Regions from separate parts of the Microbacterium marmarense genome, predicted to be linked through region 1. Evidence: predicted binding sites of a transcription regulator. Region 1 holds the regulator's gene; the other holds the start of a gene.

Evidence for each region. Region 1 encodes HspR, which represses chaperone genes until heat shock. Its sites were predicted from a motif close to AAGTTGAGTCNNNNNGACTCAACTT; they were not measured.
Region 2: WDU96_RS09740 (Hsp20/alpha crystallin family protein) is a predicted target of HspR. The motif match lies at 1,856-1,880, and genes of this name have one in related genera.

What each region holds. Positions count from the first base shown of each region.
Region 1 covers NZ_JBBDGL010000001.1:188,724-192,132, reverse strand. The annotation lists gene dnaK (molecular chaperone DnaK) at 1-407, shown strand, start outside; gene WDU96_RS00830 (nucleotide exchange factor GrpE) at 410-1,009, shown strand; gene WDU96_RS00825 (DnaJ C-terminal domain-containing protein) at 1,028-2,023, shown strand; gene WDU96_RS00820 (heat shock protein transcriptional repressor HspR) at 2,061-2,507, shown strand; gene WDU96_RS00815 (hypothetical protein) at 2,592-3,409, shown strand, end outside.
Region 2 covers NZ_JBBDGL010000002.1:692,084-695,492, forward strand. The annotation lists gene WDU96_RS09735 (fatty acid desaturase family protein) at 1-971, opposite strand, end outside; gene WDU96_RS09740 (Hsp20/alpha crystallin family protein) at 1,353-1,805, opposite strand; gene WDU96_RS09745 (hypothetical protein) at 1,992-2,288, shown strand; gene WDU96_RS09750 (MFS transporter) at 2,306-3,409, shown strand, end outside.

The DNA of each region.
Region 1 (3,409 bases):
AGCGCATGGTCAAGGAAGCGGAAGAGAACGCTGCCGAAGACAAGAAGCGCCGTGAGTCGGCTGAAGTTCGCAACCAGGCTGAGACGCTCTCGTACTCGATCGAGAAGCTCATCAAGGAGAACGAAGACAAGCTGCCCGAAGAGGTCAAGACCGAAGTTCAGGCTGACGTCGATGCCCTCAAAGCCGCCCTCGCTGGTGACGATGACGAAGCCGTGAAGACTGCGTTCGAGAAGCTCAACGAGAGCCAGGGCAAGCTCGGCGAAGCAATCTATGCTTCGAGCCAGGCTGACGCCGCTGCCGCACCCGACGCTGAGGCCCCGACCGATGAGGCCGGTGCGACGTCTGATGAAGACGTCGTAGATGCCGAGGTCGTCGACGACGAAGACGAAAAGGACAACAACAAGTAATCATGGCTGACAAGGACTTCGAAGAGCCAAACGCTGAAGAGCACGGCGAAGACGAGGTCCTCGGCGACGAGGGGTCGGAGACGCAGGTCTCCGACCCCGACCCGCAGGAGGAGCTCACCGTCGATGACATCTTGGGTGCTGAGCAGAATACCGATGCTGCGGCAGAAGATACCGTGCTCGCCGATCTAGAGTCGGCGTTGCTGAACGACCTGAAGCGCCTGCAGGCTGAGTACGCCAACTATCGTCGCCGCACAGAAGACCAGCGCGAGGTCGAGATCGAGCGTGCCAAGGGATCCGTGGCCAAGGGCCTGCTGCCCGTCCTCGACGATCTTGACCGCGCTGAGAAGCACGGTGATCTCGAAGAGGGCACCGCGTTCTTCCCGATCGCCGAGAAACTGCGCGCCGTTGCTGACCGCATGGGGCTGACAACCTACGGCGTAGCGGGCGAAGCATTCGATCCGCAACAGCACGAGGCGATTTTTCAGGCACCCACGCCCGGTGCAACCGAGGCGACGATCCTTGAAGTGGTCGAAATCGGCTACCGACTGGGTTCGGTGGAGCTGCGTCCGGCCAAGGTTGTCGTCGCTGTTCCCGCTGAATAGACCGGTCAAGGAGGAACCATGGCCAGTCAGGACTGGTTCGATAAGGACTTTTACAAGACACTCGGCGTCTCGAAAGACGTCGCCGACGCTGATCTGAAGAAGACCTATCGCAAGCTCGCCCGCAAGTATCATCCCGACTCCAACCAGGGGGATGCTTCGGCCGAAGCGAAGTTCAAAGAGGTCAGCGAGGCGTACTCGGTGCTTTCTGACCCTGAGCAGCGCACGGAGTATGACCAGATTCGCGCGATGGGTTCCGGTGCCCGCTTCACTTCTGGCGGTGGCGGCGCCACGGGCGGCTTCGAAGACGTGTTCAGCATGTTTTCGCAGGGTCGTGGTGCCCGGCCCGGGGCCAGTGGTCCCGAGTACGAAGACATCTTCTCGATGTTCAATCAGCAGGGCGGTGGATTCGGCAACGGGCGCTTCGGTCAATCGACCGGCGGCTTCCGCGGCTACGGCGGTCCGACACGCGGCGCAGATGTCACAGCTCGCACGACCGTCGACTTCATCACCGCTACCAAGGGTGAGACGATCACGCTGCAGGGTGAAGACGGCAAGCCGTTCAAGGTCAAGATTCCCGCTGGCATCGCTGACGGTCAGAAAGTGCGCCTGCGCGGTCGCGGGCGTCCGTCGCCCGATGGCGGCGAGAACGGAGATGTAGTTGTGGCGGTAACTGTGCGGCCGCACCCGGTGTTCGCCCGTGACGGACTGAACCTTCGGGTGACCGTTCCGGTGACATTCACCGAGGCGGCATTAGGAGCAACGATCGAAGTGCCCACACTCGGCGGTGACCCCGTCAAACTGCGGGTTGCTCCCGGCACACCCTCGGGCAGGGTGCTTCGGGTCAAGGGTCGCGGCGTGCAGAGTCCGAAGGGGCTCGGCGACCTGTTGGCTGAAGTTCAGGTCGCGGTGCCGTCGCACCTCGACGACGCTGCTCGTGAAGCGCTCGAGAAGTTCCAGGCGCTGGAGCCACACGAGAACCCGCGCGCAGAGCTCATGTCGAAAGCACGCGGCTAATAGGCTCATTTCAACATGATCGCGAGGAGGATGGCAGATGGCTGAGCAAGATCGGCTTGACGAAGACGCCCCCCTCCTCGCGATCGCTGTTGCCGCGGACCTCGCGGGCATGCACCCTCAGACGTTGCGGCAGTACGACCGCATCGGGCTTGTCGTTCCCGCGCGCACCCAAGGCGGTTCGCGCCGCTACTCGTTGCGCCACGTCGAGCAGTTGCGTGAGGTCGCTCGCCTTTCGGCCGAGGGACTGAGCTTGCCCGGCATCGCGCGCATTCTCGATCTAGAAGATGAGGTGCGAGGGCTTCGCCGCCGCGTCGCAGACCTCGAGAAGCAGATGCGCACTGAGATCGGCAACCGGCCGGGAGCCCGCGTTTTTGCGGCGGGCGCAACCGGGGCTGTGGTTACCCTGCGGCAGGGGTCACGCGTGCGTCGCGCAACCGAAGTGGTGCTGTGGAGTCCGCCTCGCCCCGAAACAAACCAGCGTTGAGAGTCGTGACGTAAGGCAAGCCGTCTCGCCGGGGACGGGCGAGTGCACTGGATGCTGGCCAATCGGCGGCGCTAAAGTCGTGGCGTGACTACAGAGCATTCGGCAACCAGGCGCGAACTGCGTCTGCGCGTTTCGGCCGCGCCGCACGATGACAGGGAACGCTCGCTCGAGACTCTCGCGCTCGGGGTCGGCGCCGTCGCATTCGTCCTTGTCGGAGTGCTCGCGATCATCGTCTTCCAACTTCGCGAGGCGCCAATCGCTGGCCCCGGATCTGTGGGTCAGTTCTCAGCCGTCACGTCTGGGGCCGCAGCGTTCTTGTCGTTCATCGCCGGGCGCTATGTGGTGCATGACCGCGCCGCCGGACACACGATGAGCGTGCTTGACATGCTCGATGTTGTGGCACTGGCGTTCGCGCACGCCGTGATCGCGTTGCTTTCGATGACCCTTTTCGCGGTCATCTTGGAAGACGGGTTCATCGACGCTGAGGTGTTCGCACTGTTCGTGGTGATCATCTCGGGCGCCGCAGCCTCGATCACCGCCTATCTCACGTTCTTCTCAGCGACACACATCGATCTGCAGCTGCTGGCGATCATTCTCGCGGTGTTCCTGCTCGAAGGCGTCCTTGCCGCCATGTTGACAGCCAGCGACCCGCACTGGTGGATGGACAACCTGAGCGCACTCGGGATGACCAACGATCTGTCATCGCTCACATTCAATCTGACGCTGATCGTCGCGGGTTTCATCGTGACGACTCTCGCCCGCTATGCCACCCGTGCGATTCCAACCCCTAACCTGCACGGTCTGCGCAATGTGCGCACAGCGCTCATCATCGTCGGCGTCTTCCTGGCACTCGTCGGCGTGTTCACCGTCGATGAGTTCTTCGGAATCCATACCGCTGTCGC
Region 2 (3,409 bases), on a different contig from region 1:
CACTGCTCACGTACGATTTCGCGAGCCTTCGCGAGGTGCAGGCGCGACATGCTCGGAAAGAGGTGGTGCTCGACCTGGTAGTTGAGGCCGCCCATGAGCCAGGTGGCCCACCATCCGCCGCTGACATTGCGCGAGGTGCGAACCTGCTTGCTGAAGAAGTCGAGTCGAGCGTCGGGCGCGATGATCGGCATTCCCTTGTGGTTCGGTGCGAATGCCGCGCCCATGTAGACGCCGAAGACCGCGAGCTGAACGCCCATGAACGCAAAGGCCATGCCGAGCGGCAGCAGCAGAAAAACCGGCACGATGACGATCGCGAGGCGCGTGAGAATCAACGTGATTTCAAGCGCACGGCCTTTGACCTTGCCCTTGGTGAAGAACAGGTGCTTCAGACCGAGGTAGTGCAGGTTGATGCCCTCGAGCGTCAACAGTGGAAAGAACAACCAGCCCTGCTTGCGAGTGATCAGGCGAACGAATCCGCGTGACTGAGCCGCGTCCTCTTCGAGGAATGAGATCGTGTCGACCTCGATGTCGGGGTCTTTGCCCACCCGGTTGGGGTTGGCGTGGTGACGGCTGTGCTTGGCATCCCACCACGACAAACTCATGCCCACGAACCCTGCCGCGAGAACACGGGCGAGACGGTCATTGGCGCGGCCGCTGGTGAGGATCTGCTTGTGCGCTGCCTCGTGTCCGAGGAAGGCGAACTGGGTGACGATGATGCCGAGTGCGGCCGCCATCAGCAGCTGAAACCAGCTTTCGCCGAGCAGAATGAACCCGGTGATGACGCCGCCAAGGGCAAGAACCAGCACGGTCGCGACAGTGCCGTAAAACCACGGGGTGCGTGCGAGCAGACCGGTCTCTTTCGCGACCTGCGAGATGTTCGTGTACGCACGGGCCACAGGGGGGAACGTGGTCGCACTCGCGTACGTCTGTCTGATTGGCCCGAGAGTGGATGCTGGTGCAACGGATGCCATCGCGGCTCCTCTGGTCGGCAGCGGCGACCCTGGAGCCAAAGCTGGTTGGGGCGGCCCGAAAGAGCCGTTGCGGCGAGCCTACGCGGGGGGTGATGCCGCAAGAGGCATGTCTTTGGCGATCTCACCTCGATTGCCGAGCGGGGCAGCCCATGCGATCACCAGCGCTCAATCACTCCGTTGCGGATCAACTCCGCGCCGAGCTGTTCCTCGAACGCATCAACTTCGTCATAAAAGGGGTCATCAAGTCTTTCTTCATTCATGAGAGCTCCGTTGCCGATACGTTGCCGTTGCCCTGGATCCGACCAAGGGCGACAGCCGCCTATGGGAAAGGGCGCCGTTGCGGGGCGGACGACTCGACCGCCCCGCAGCGGCGCATGATCGCTACTGTTCGACGGGTTGTGACGCGTCAGACTCGTGCGCCTGAAGGGCTGCGACCGAATCTGCTGTCGCGACAGCGATGCGGCGCGGCTTGGCTTTCTCGCTGACCGGGATCGTCACCGACAGCACCCCATTGTCATAGGACGCACTGATCTGCTCGGTGTCGACGCCTTGGCCGAGGTTGAGTTGGCGTACAAAAGTCGCCGCCTCACGCTCTCGAGTGATCCACTTCACATCATCGCCCGATGCGAGAGTCCGTTCAGCGCGGATTGTCAGCAATTGACCGTCGACGTCGATGTCAACCGAGCCGGGGTCGATTCCGGGCAGATCCGCGGCGAGCACATAGTGGTCGCCGTCGCGGTAGAGGTCCATCGGCATGCGCCGCGGTCCACCGCGCGACTCGAGAAGGGTCGACGCAATACGGTCGAGGTCACGGAACGGGTCGTAGTTTGCCATAGTCATCTCCTTTTCTCTTCGCTCGAACGATGCGCTCGAGCGCCGATTCAAAGTTGAGCCCACATGACTCAACTGCTCAAATATTAGCACTCTCGGCAGTCGAGTGCCAGAAATCCGTAGTCACAACATCGGCCCCCAACCCCGCCCGAAACAGACGCACGACGCTCCCCCAGCTACCGTGGGGGGATGACCTCCGACCGCGCCACCCGCCGCATTGAACTGACGATGCACAAGCCGTGGTTTGCGCTCTATGGCGGAATTCGCCCGACGCTCATCATCGAAGGCAGAGGCCAACCCGTGCAGTGGGGCGTGGGCACATGGCAGCTCGCCGCCGACGAGTCGGTGACGCTGGGCGTGTTTCTGTTCAACCGAATGTGGCGATTTGGCGAAGCTCAGTTCACGCTCGCACCCGAGGACCCCGCGAAGCTGATCTACGAAGCGCCGATCTGGCCTTTCACACGCGGACGCATGCGGTTGGGCTAGCTCGCTACCGTTAAGTGATGTCGACACCGACCAGCGCGATCCGAGTGCCCATACGGTTGGGGGCGCGCGGGGTTGTGTCGATGACAGGGCTCGTCGTCGCAACGCTCGGGGCAACTCTGCCGCAGGCGATGACTGCCCCGGTGCTTGGAATTACGGCAGATGCTTTCGGTGTGACCACGGGGGACGCCACCTGGGCTCTCACAATCACATTGGTTGTCGCCGTCGCCACCACACCGGTCATCGGGCGAATGGGAGACGCCTACGGCGCTCGACGGACGCTGCTGATGGTACTGCCGCTGGTAGCACTCGGCCTGTTCATCACGGCGATCGCGCCCACCCTCGGGTGGCTTATCGCCGGCCGCGCCATTCTTGGGGTCGGCGGGGGCGTGTTTCCACTGGCCATCGCCGCTGTGCCACGACTCGTACCGGAACACAACCGCGCGGGCGCTGTAGGTCTGGTCACCGCGATGTTCGCCACCGGGATCGGGTTCGGCGTGCTGGTATCGGGGCTGCTGGTCGATCACATCGGCATCCGCGCCACTGCCTGGGTGCCGTTTGCAATCGTCGTGGCGAGCTGGGTTGTTCTCGCTTCCGCTCTCCCCCACATTCCCCGCCGCCGCAACGTCCACGTGGAGCTGCGAGCAGCACTGTCGCTTGCAGTTGGCGTGATCGCCGTTCTTCTCGCCTTCACCGAGGCACCACGCTGGCCCTCGCCGTGGTGGTGGATCATCGCACTTGTTCTCATCGCGACCGTTGCGCTTTGCTACTGGTTCTTTCGCGAGCGCGTGAGCCCCGATCCTCTCCTCGGCGCTCCCACTCTGCGTCTGCGCGGAGTGTGGGCCACGCAACTGACCGCATTCTTGCTCGGCGCAGCCCTGCTCGGCATCTACGTTCTCATTCCGGCGTTCGCCGAGGCGCCCTCTGGCGACGAAGCAGGACTCTCTGCGTCAGTGACGCTCGCTGCATTGCTCCTGTTGCCGGCGACGATCGCCATGCTCGTGGTCGGTCCGCTGTCAGGTGTGCTGCGTCGATGGATCGGCACACGCGCGCCCGTCATTCTGGGAGCAGCCACGGCCGCCGCCGGTGCGCTCGTGATGATTATCGCGCCGCGCGAACTCATC